One region of the Pseudarthrobacter adonitolis genome, then DNA from elsewhere that is predicted to be linked to it. Evidence: riboswitches for the same ligand, from Rfam matches in the RefSeq annotation. Region 1 holds a riboswitch; each other region holds the start of a gene.
The links. A riboswitch is a leader RNA that binds a small molecule or an ion and turns the genes downstream of it on or off. The one in region 1 is predicted to bind thiamine pyrophosphate.
Positions count from the first base shown of each region.

Region 2: linked by a shared signal. The riboswitch ahead of ACZYZ4_RS17785 (ECF transporter S component) and the one ahead of thiO (glycine oxidase ThiO) in region 1 are both predicted to bind thiamine pyrophosphate.
Region 3: linked by a shared signal. The riboswitch ahead of thiD (bifunctional hydroxymethylpyrimidine kinase/phosphomethylpyrimidine kinase) and the one ahead of thiO (glycine oxidase ThiO) in region 1 are both predicted to bind thiamine pyrophosphate.

Region 1 covers NZ_JBVAYW010000001.1:408,749-411,862, forward strand. The annotation lists gene ACZYZ4_RS02055 (RNB domain-containing ribonuclease) at 1-787, opposite strand, end outside; gene thiE (thiamine phosphate synthase) at 851-1,627, opposite strand; TPP riboswitch at 1,655-1,775, shown strand; gene thiO (glycine oxidase ThiO) at 1,767-3,114, shown strand, end outside; gene thiS (sulfur carrier protein ThiS) at 3,113-3,114, shown strand, end outside.
Region 2 covers NZ_JBVAYW010000027.1:19,270-22,383, reverse strand. The annotation lists gene ACZYZ4_RS17795 (DUF4235 domain-containing protein) at 67-330, opposite strand; gene ACZYZ4_RS17790 (heme-degrading domain-containing protein) at 372-914, opposite strand; TPP riboswitch at 971-1,112, shown strand; gene ACZYZ4_RS17785 (ECF transporter S component) at 1,177-1,827, shown strand; gene ACZYZ4_RS17780 (ABC transporter ATP-binding protein) at 1,827-3,114, shown strand, end outside.
Region 3 covers NZ_JBVAYW010000002.1:397,515-400,628, reverse strand. The annotation lists gene ACZYZ4_RS04465 (Rne/Rng family ribonuclease) at 1-1,006, shown strand, start outside; TPP riboswitch at 1,108-1,205, shown strand; gene thiD (bifunctional hydroxymethylpyrimidine kinase/phosphomethylpyrimidine kinase) at 1,198-2,772, shown strand; gene rplU (50S ribosomal protein L21) at 3,045-3,114, shown strand, end outside.

The DNA of each region.
Region 1 (3,114 bases):
CCACTTTTCCTGCCAACATCAGGTTTGCCGCCGCCATTCCCGTCATCAGGGAGATCTGGGCGTTCCAGTCCTCCACCGGAAGCTGCGGCGCCGCGGCAATCCGGTAGCCGCCGTCGGGCAGTTGGACGATTTCCTGCTCAGGCATGTTTAGGCTGGCACCGCCGCGGCGGCGCTCCAGCTCGACGCGCTTGAGGCCCACTTCCTTCAGGAGCTGCAGGACGGGACCGGCTGTTCCGGCGTCGAGCTCGGCCTGGACTCCCTTGTAGCTCAGCTTGGCGCGGCTGCGGATGGTGGCCCTTCGGACAGCCACCTTGGAGACTTTCGCGGCGTCGTTCAGCCCGAACTCCCAGACATATGCGGAACACAGCTGCCCGGCGAGGAGGCTGCCGGCCCCTTCGCTGATGACCTCCGGGTGCAGCGGGATACGGCCGTCAGGGGCGTAGAACGTCTGGCCGCGGCGGCGGGTCTCTGCGTCCAGTCCGCCGCCGGGGCGGACAAAGGACGGCACATCAGCGATGGCGTAAAGCACCCGGTAGCCAGTGCCCGCGCGCTCGATGAACAGCGCCTGGTCCAGGTCAGTGGATGATGCCGGATCGATGGTGAGGAAGTCCACGTCCGTCAGGTCAGCGCCCGGCAACTCGTGTGCGGCCACTGCCGCCTCCGCGTCCCGGACCGCCTCCGCCGGGTAGGGTCCCGGCAGTTCCAGCTCGGTCCGCAGGGCGCTCAGCGCCGCCGCGAGGTCGTTGGTCTGCTCGTGGACATTGGGGGCCAACCGATGATGTGACACGAAAGTCAGGTTAGCCCGATTTCCACGGATCGTGCACGCCCGCCGCCCGCCACGCGGGGATTGTCAGGATGCGCCCGCGTCCAGGGCCGCCAGGAGTGCCGCGGCGGCCGCTGCGGGATCGGAGGCTTCGGTAATGGCACGCACCACAACAATCCTGCCGGCACCGGCGTCCACCACCTGTTCTACGTTGCCGAGATCGATGCCTCCGATGGCAAACCAGGGCAGCGTGGCTTGTGTGCCACCGGCAGCGCGGACTGCTTCGGCCGCGTACCGCACCAGGTCAAGGCCGACGGCGGCCCGGCCGGGTTTGGTGGGAGTGGCCCAGACCGGTCCGACGCAGAAGTAGTCCAGGCCGCCTTGGGCAGTCAGCCCACCGGACAGCCGGATGGCGCCTTCGATCTGTTCGGCGGTGTGCGTGGAAAGCCCGATGGCTGTGCGCCCGCCCAGGAGCGTGCGGGCGGAAGCAACCGGCAGGTCCTTCTGCCCGATGTGGAAGACAGGGGCGCCGGACAGCATCGCGATATCGGCACGGTCATTGACTGCCCACAGCTTTCCGTGGCGTTCGGCCGCTGCCTGAAGCACGGCCAGCAACTCCAGTTCCTCGGCCGCCTCGATCGCCTTGTCGCGGAGCTGGATGATGTCGACGCCGCCGGCAAAAGCCGCGTCCACAAACTCGCCAAAGTCCCCGCGGTCCCGGCGCGCTTCGGTGCACAGGTACAGCCTGGCGCTGTGCGGGAGGCCGGTGCCTATGCCGCCAGCGGGGTCTGTTCCGGTCAAAGATGCGGGGGTGGAAGAGCTGGCGGAGGACGTGCCTGCAGCGGCGATGGATTGCGAGTTCATGGAAACCAGCCTAATTCCCCTAAACTGGGCGGGTACTGCGGGAGCCCGTTGCAGCCGTCACAAAGCGGCCGGGCTGAGAGGGCGTCAGAGCCGACCGCTTGACCTGATCCGGCTAGTACCGGCGTAGGGAAGGAACCACGTGCCCCCTGCAATAAGCAGCCCACCTGAGACTGCATCAGCCGGCCCGGCCGCAGTCCTGCACGCCGACGTGGCAGTCATCGGCGGCGGAGTCATCGGCCACGCCATAGCCTGGGCGGCTCGGCGATCCGGCCGTTCCGTGGTGCTGATCGATGACGCGCCCGGGAACGGCGCCAGCTGGGCAGCCGCTGGCATGCTTGCTCCTGTGAGCGAGCTGCATTACCAGGAGGAAGACCTCCTTGAGCTGATGCTTGCATCCTCCGGCCTGTGGCCTGCGTTCGCGGCAGACCTCGCACTGGCCGGGGCTGGAGATACCGGATATCTGACGACGCCGACCCTCGCCATCGGCGCGGACGCTGCGGACCGCCGGGCGCTGATGGACCTTCGGGCCGTGCAGCAGGCCAGCGGCCTGGTGGTGGAACCCCTGACTGTCCGTGTGGCCAGGACGAGGGAATCCCTGCTCAGCCCGGCCATATCCTGCGCCCTGGACATCCCCGCAGACCACCAGGTGGATCCACGGAAACTGTTGGCGTGCCTCCAGGAAGTCCTGGCCGTCCACGAACCGGGAGCAGGAACCGCCGTGGCAGGTGCCCGCCGGGGATTCGCCGTTGACCAAAGGGCCGCTGCCCTTCTCTGGGAGGACGGCCGCGTCAGCGGCGTGAAGCTCGCCCACGGCGGAAGTGTCCAGGCCGGGGAGACCATCGTGGCCAACGGATTGCAGGCGGCGTCGCTGGATGGCCTGCCGGTTGGACTGCACCTGCCGCTACGGCCCGTCTACGGTGACATTCTTCGACTGGCTGTTCCGCAGCACCTGCGCCCGCTCCTCACCTCGACGGTCCGCGGGATGGTCCATGGCGTGCCCGTCTACATCGTTCCCCGGCAGGACGGCACGGTGGTGATCGGGGCAACGCAGCGAGAGGACGCGCTCGCCGGTTCAGGCGACGACGCTGCTGTCTCGGCCGGTGGCGTCTACCAGTTGCTGCGTGACGCCCAGGTCCTGGTGCCGGCCGTCTCGGAGCTTGAACTCCTGGAATGCACAGCACGGGCAAGACCGGCGACCCCGGACAACGCACCTCTCCTCGGCCGCGTACCGGTGTCCGCACCAAGCACAGGGAACACGGGGATCATTGCCGGGCTCATTGTTGCCACCGGGTTTTTCCGCCACGGAGTGCTGCTTGCTCCGGCGGCGGCGGCCATCTGCCGGGACCTGCTGGACGGCCGGACGGACCCGCGATGGGGGGCGCTCAGTCCGGCCCGCTTTTCAGGAAAGCACCACATAGCCGGCACACAGTCCCCGCGAAAGGACATCAGCAGCACGAAGGACCTCGACCCACAGAAGGAATCAGCAT
Region 2 (3,114 bases), on a different contig from region 1:
ACACGGCGTCACGGCCGATTAGAGGCAGTTATCTGGACAAAAACTCAGCGGTTGCTGGTGGTGGGCTTAGACGATGTCCTGGGACTTGGCGAAGCGCACGATGGCCCGCTGCGTGCCGCGGTTGGCGAGAACCTGGATGATGGTGCTGACCGAGGCTGAAATGAGCGCGAAGGTGAGCGCCGAGCGGAGGCTCGTGGGGGTGTCTTCGTCTCTGCCGGTGGGTGCTTTCCTGCCGGTGGACTTTTCCCATACGGTGTTGACCATCTTGGTGCCGACGAATCCGGCGCCGAGGCTGATTGCAGTGCCGAGCAGCTTGATGAACAGGTTCATTCGTTGAACTCCTTGTGAGCGGATCCGGGACTGTCTTTAGCCTAACCCGGCTGCATGGACTCCAGAATCTCCCGCAGGGCTTCCACCACGAGATCGTGGTCCTGCTGCTGGGGCAGGCCCGAAACCGTCACCGTGGCCACGGCTCCCACGCCGGCGACGTACACCGGGAAGCAGCCGCCGTGCGGGGCGTAGGTGGACTCGTCGAACCAGCCGTGGTCCTCGATCCGGCCGCCGTGCAGCCTGCCGCGGAGGCCCACTAGCAGCGACGGGATCTCATACCTGGCGGCGGTGCGTTGCTTCGCCCGGATCCAGCGCTCGTTGTCCGGGGTGGCGCCGTCCAGGGCAACGTGGAAGAGCACCTGCTCGCCCTTGGTGATGTCGATCGGGATGGGCAGCCGGCGCGATTTGCCCAGCTCCACCAGGAGCAGCCCGAGGTTGAGGGAGTCGTCCTTGCTGAAATGCGGAAACTGCAGCTCGTTGATCTCGGCTTCGACCCGGGCAATCAGGGCCTCAAGCAGCCCCGCCGGCTGGGGCACCGTCGAATCGGGATTGAACGCAGTCACAGTCGGGTTGTTGGCAGTCATGGCCCACAATCTACCCCGCCCGCGGTGTAAACTGGATCACGCCCATCAGGGCAGATTTATTACGACAGGGGAGCGCCGCCGTCGGACATCACTGGCATTGCCAGGGAACCGCAGGTGGGCGCTGAGAGTGCGGACAGCCGCAGACCCTCGAACCTGATCCGGTTAGTACCGGCGCAAGGGAGTCGAGTTCTCGAAGTGTCCGGTATCGGCGGCAGCGCCGCACGCCGGGGCACTTTCCCCTCCTGTTCCTCAGGAGGACCGAATGACAACTGCATCAATCAAAAAAACCGGCAATACTTGGCGCGTAGTGGACATTGTGGTGGCGGCGCTCATCGCGATCACCGGCGGCGTCATCTTCTGGGCCTGGTCCCAGGGCGCCGGAATCGTTTCCGCCCCCATGAACGCGGTTTACCCCCCGCTGACCGGCTTGATCGCCGGCGGTTGGATGATCCCGGCTGTGCTGGGCATGCTCATCATCCGCAAGCCCGGCGCGGCGCTCTTCTGCGAAACCGTGGCCGCCACCGGCGAACTCATCATGGGCTCCCAGTACGGCGCCACCGTGCTGATCTCCGGGCTCCTTCAGGGCCTCGGCGCCGAGCTGGTGTTCTTCCTCCTGGTGTACGGCAACTTCCGGTTCAAGTCCTTCCTGCACCAGAAGTACAACCTCATCGCCGCACTGCTGGCCGGTGCCGGGGCGGGTCTCTTCTGCGGCCTGAATGACTCCTTCATGCCCTGGGGCTGGAACATCGCGTACGAACCCGGTGACAAGCTCGCCTACATCCTGTTCTGCACCCTTTCGGGTGCGGTCATCGCCGGGGCGCTGTCCTGGGTCGCCACCCGCGGCCTCGCCAAGACTGGTGTGCTGAGCTCCTTCGCATCGCGGAAGGCAGCTTCGGAGCCTGCGTTCAACTAATGACCGCTTCCGACGCCGGTGCCGCGGCAGGGGTGCGCCCCGCCGCGGTGTCCGCCCGTGGCTGGGGCTGGCGGCATGCCGGGCGTTCCGCCCCCGCCGTCCACGGGCTCGACCTTGATATCGCTCCGGGCGAGCGGGTGCTGCTGCTGGGCCCGTCGGGGGCGGGCAAGTCAACGCTGCTGCATGCGCTCGCGGGGGTGCTGGGTGATGAAGGGGACGACGCCGACGAGACCGGTTCGCTGCTGATCGACGGCGTGGTGCCCCGCGGGCAGCGCGGCCGCTCGGGCCTGATGCAGCAGGACCCCGAAACGCAGGTGGTTCTTTCGCGGCTGGGTGACGACGTCGCCTTCGGCGCCGAAAACCTCGCCGTTCCCCGGGACGAGATCTGGCGGCGCGTCCATGAAGCGCTCGACGACGTCGGGTTGCGGAGTGCGGGTGGTGGCGCTGGTTTGGGTGGCGCTGGTTTGAACGCAGACGGCGGGCCAGGTGCCGCCGGGCTCCCGCTGGACCACCCGACGTCGGCCCTTTCCGGGGGGCAGAAGCAGCGCCTGGCGCTGGCCGGGATCCTCGCGATGCGGCCCGGGCTGATCCTGCTGGACGAGCCCACCGCAAACCTCGATCCCGCCGGTGTGATGGAAGTCAGGGACGCCGTGGGCCGCTGCCTGGACAAAACCGGTGCCACGCTGGTGGTGGTGGAACACCGCGTGTCCGTCTGGAAAGACCTGGTGGACCGGGTTGTGGTGCTGCAGCCGGGCTCGGCAGCGGGCTCCGCAGGAAGTTCCGCCGCTACTTCCGCAGTCCTGCTGGACGGACCGCCGGACCAGGTGCTCGCGGAGGCACGGGACATGCTGATCGGCGCGGGCGTCTGGGTGCCGGGCTATGTCCCGGCAACCCGCCGCCGCGCGTCCACAGGCTCCGGTGACCTGCTGCTGGCCGCCGAGGACCTAGCCGTCTCCCGCGAGCGTCCGCGGCGCCGCGGCTTCCGGACCATCCCGCCCGTGCCGGTGCAGTCGGGCATCACGGCCCAGGTCCGTACCGGCCATGCACTCACCGTCACGGGGCCCAATGGCGCCGGCAAGTCAACGTTTGCGCTGACGCTCGCCGGACTCCTAGCGCCGGTAGCGGGGAAGGTGTCCGCCGCCGTCGAGCTTTCCGAGGGCGCGGGGATCGATCCCTTCAACTGGAAGGCCAACCAGCTGATTTCCCGCGTCGGAACAGTCTTCCAGGAGCCCGAGCACCAGTTTGTTACCGGCCGCGTGCTGGACGAACTGATGTTCGGCCCACGGC
Region 3 (3,114 bases), on a different contig from region 1:
CCTTGTGCAGATGACGCGCAAGCGCATGGGCACCGGGCTCCTGGAAGTCTTCGGGGAGCAGTGTGAAACCTGTGCAGGCCGCGGAATCGTCACCCACGACGACCCCGTGGAGCACCGCCGCGCCAACACCGTAGCCGCAGAGCACCACGTGCAGCGTGCGGATCACCGCCCGGACAGCCAGCGCACGGACAGCCAGCGCACGGACAGCCAGCGCACGGACAGCCAGCGCCCGGACAGCCAGCCGGGTGGCCGCACTGACCGGAAGCGCCGCCGCGGACGGGGCGGCCAGCCGCTGGAAACGGCGCCGGCAGCTCCGATGCAGATCCATACGGTCCACCCGGAACCCAGTGATGCCGAACGCCATGCCAAGGCTGAGGCCACGCGGGCAGCGCTTGCGAACATTGCGGCCGCAGCCCACGCTGCGCACATGCACGACGACGAAGTGGCTCACGCATCAGCTGCCGCGGGCCAGACTCCCGCTGCGCCGGTGCCGGCTCCGGCTGAGCGGTCCGAGACGGACTCCAACGGCCGCCCGGCCGCTGTACTGACGTTTGGCGGCGAGCAGGTGGTGCTGCCGTTCGTGCAGCACCACGAGGACCAGCCGCACGCACCTGCCCTGACACTTGACCGCCTCGCAGAGGCCTTCGCCCACCTTGGCGAGCCGGCCCCTGTAGCGGAAAGCACGCCGGCGGCAGCCCGGGCAACTGAAAGCCAGCCGGCCGAACCTGTCCGTCATCAGCAGCCCGCTGTGGCGGAGAAGGACTACTCCGACCACACCAAGCAGCCCCCCGCCCGCCGACCCCGTCGGAACCGGAGTGCCAGCCGTGCCCAGGGCGCAGCCAACGCCACGTCCGTGGAGCATCACGCAGCCGCTCCGGCGGCTGCCGCCGGACACACCCACGCCGCCAAGGCCCCGGAGTCCGTCAAGGCTCCCGTGGCTGACAAGCCGGCGGCCACCAACGCGCCCATCATCCTGGGCGTAGGGGTTCCGGCCTCGGAGCTCTGACCAAACAGTAGGGCAAGCCACTACAACGGCGCCCGGACGTGTCTGTGAATCACAGGCTGCGTCCGGGCGTCCGGCGTTAAGTCCTGAGGAACGCTAGGCTGGTGACTGACACGGGGTGCCGCGCAGAGAGCCGGCTGAGATCCACACCCGTTGAACCTGTCCGGTTAGCACCGGCGAAGGGATGTCCTCCTTTGGCTTCAACTTCTGTCCTTCCTCCTGCAACACCCCTGACTACGGCAACCCCCGCTGGGCTCCGGCCCGCACCAGGCCGCTCTTCTGCGGTCAAGGTGCTGCGTGACGTTCCGCGGGTGCTGTCCATTGCCGGATCGGACCCGTCAGGTGGCGCAGGCGTCCAGGCCGACCTCAAAAGCATTGCGGCGCTTGGCGGCTACGGGATGGCGGCCATCACCGCCCTGACGGTCCAAAACACACAGGGGGTCCAGGCGGTTCACGTCCCGCCGGCGTCCTTCCTGCGCCAGCAGCTCGATGCCATCAGCGACGACATCACCATCGACGCGGTCAAGATCGGCATGTTGGGCGACGCTGCGGTGATTGGCGTGGTCCGGGACTGGCTGGAAAAGGTGCGTCCCGCCGTCGTCGTTCTTGATCCGGTGATGGTGGCCACGAGCGGAGACCGGCTGCTGCAGGAGTCTGCCGAGGCGGCCCTGAGGGGGCTGCTCCCGCTCGCGGACCTGATCACCCCCAACCTGGCCGAATTGGCCATCCTGGTGGGGGAGCCGCAGGCGCGGGACTGGCTTGATGCGCTCGGGCAAGGGGAGCAATTGTCCGCCGCGACCGGTGCCACCGTCCTGGTCAAGGGCGGCCATCTCGACGGCGGTGCGTGCCCGGATGCCCTGGTCAACACCACTGGGCTGCTCACCCAGGAGGTGGTGGAAGTGAGCGGGGACAGGATTCCCACCCGCAACAGCCACGGCACCGGCTGCTCGCTGTCGTCGGCCATGGCTACGGCTCAGGCAAGGCTGGGGGACTGGGAGGCCGCACTGCGGAAGGTTAAGCCATGGCTGGTTGGTGCGCTGCAGACCTCTGCCCAGCTGGAGGTGGGCGGAGGCAACGGCCCAATCAACCACTTCCACCACATGCAGCGGGTTCCGGCAGTCGGCGAATTTGCACACACGCTGCGTCGGGCGTCGGAGCCGGATCTTGAGGCCATCTATGGGCTGGATTTCATTCGCGACCTGGGGGCCGGCACGTTGGCTGAGGAACAGTTCGCCTATTACCTCGCTCAGGACGCCATCTATCTCAACGGCTATTCGCGTGTCCTTGCCCGGGCCAGTGCGCTGGCGCCCACGGAAGCCGCGCAGCTGTTCTGGGCAAAGTCGGCCCAGCAATGCCTTGAGGTCGAATCCGAACTGCACCGCACGTGGCTGAGCACCAGAGCAGTGGAATCCGCCCTTGGACCTGTCACCAAGTCCTACGTGGACCACCTGCTGGCGGCCTCGGCATCCGGAAGCTACGCGGTCCTCGTGGCGGCGGTGCTGCCGTGCTTCTGGTTGTACGCCGACGTGGGACAGACCCTCCACGCGGAGTTCCTGGCTGCCGGTGCCCCTGCAGCGCACCCTTACGCCGACTGGCTGCGGGCCTATGCTGACGAGGACTTCGCACAGGCCACCCGCGACGCCGTCGCCATGGCTGACGAGGCCGGCCGGAGCGCTTCCGCGGATGAACGGGCGGCGATGCTTGTGGCGTTCAGGCAGTCATGCCGGTTCGAAGTGGAATTCTTCGACGCGCCGCGAATTCACTCCTGACAGTCTCAGGCCCGCGCGGCCTGTAGGATAGTCAGGCACGGTTTTGGATTGTCAGTGCAGTACCTGCTTGTGGGTCCTATCACAGACAACCGACCGTAACCAGCCTCATTTGCGGCCGAAGGCAAAATTAGCGTATTCTAGATCTTCGGTGCTTACGCCAACACTTGGGTTACGACCCCACGGCGTTGAGGCACAGCGAGAACCCAGCCAATTATGGAAACGGGTTCAGCACGCAAATTTAGTAATAAACGTCGAGAGAAGTGAGTTCCCAAGTGGTGTACGCGATTGTCCGCGCAGGCGGCCGCCAAGAGAAGGTTTCCGTTGGAGACTTCGTTACCCTGA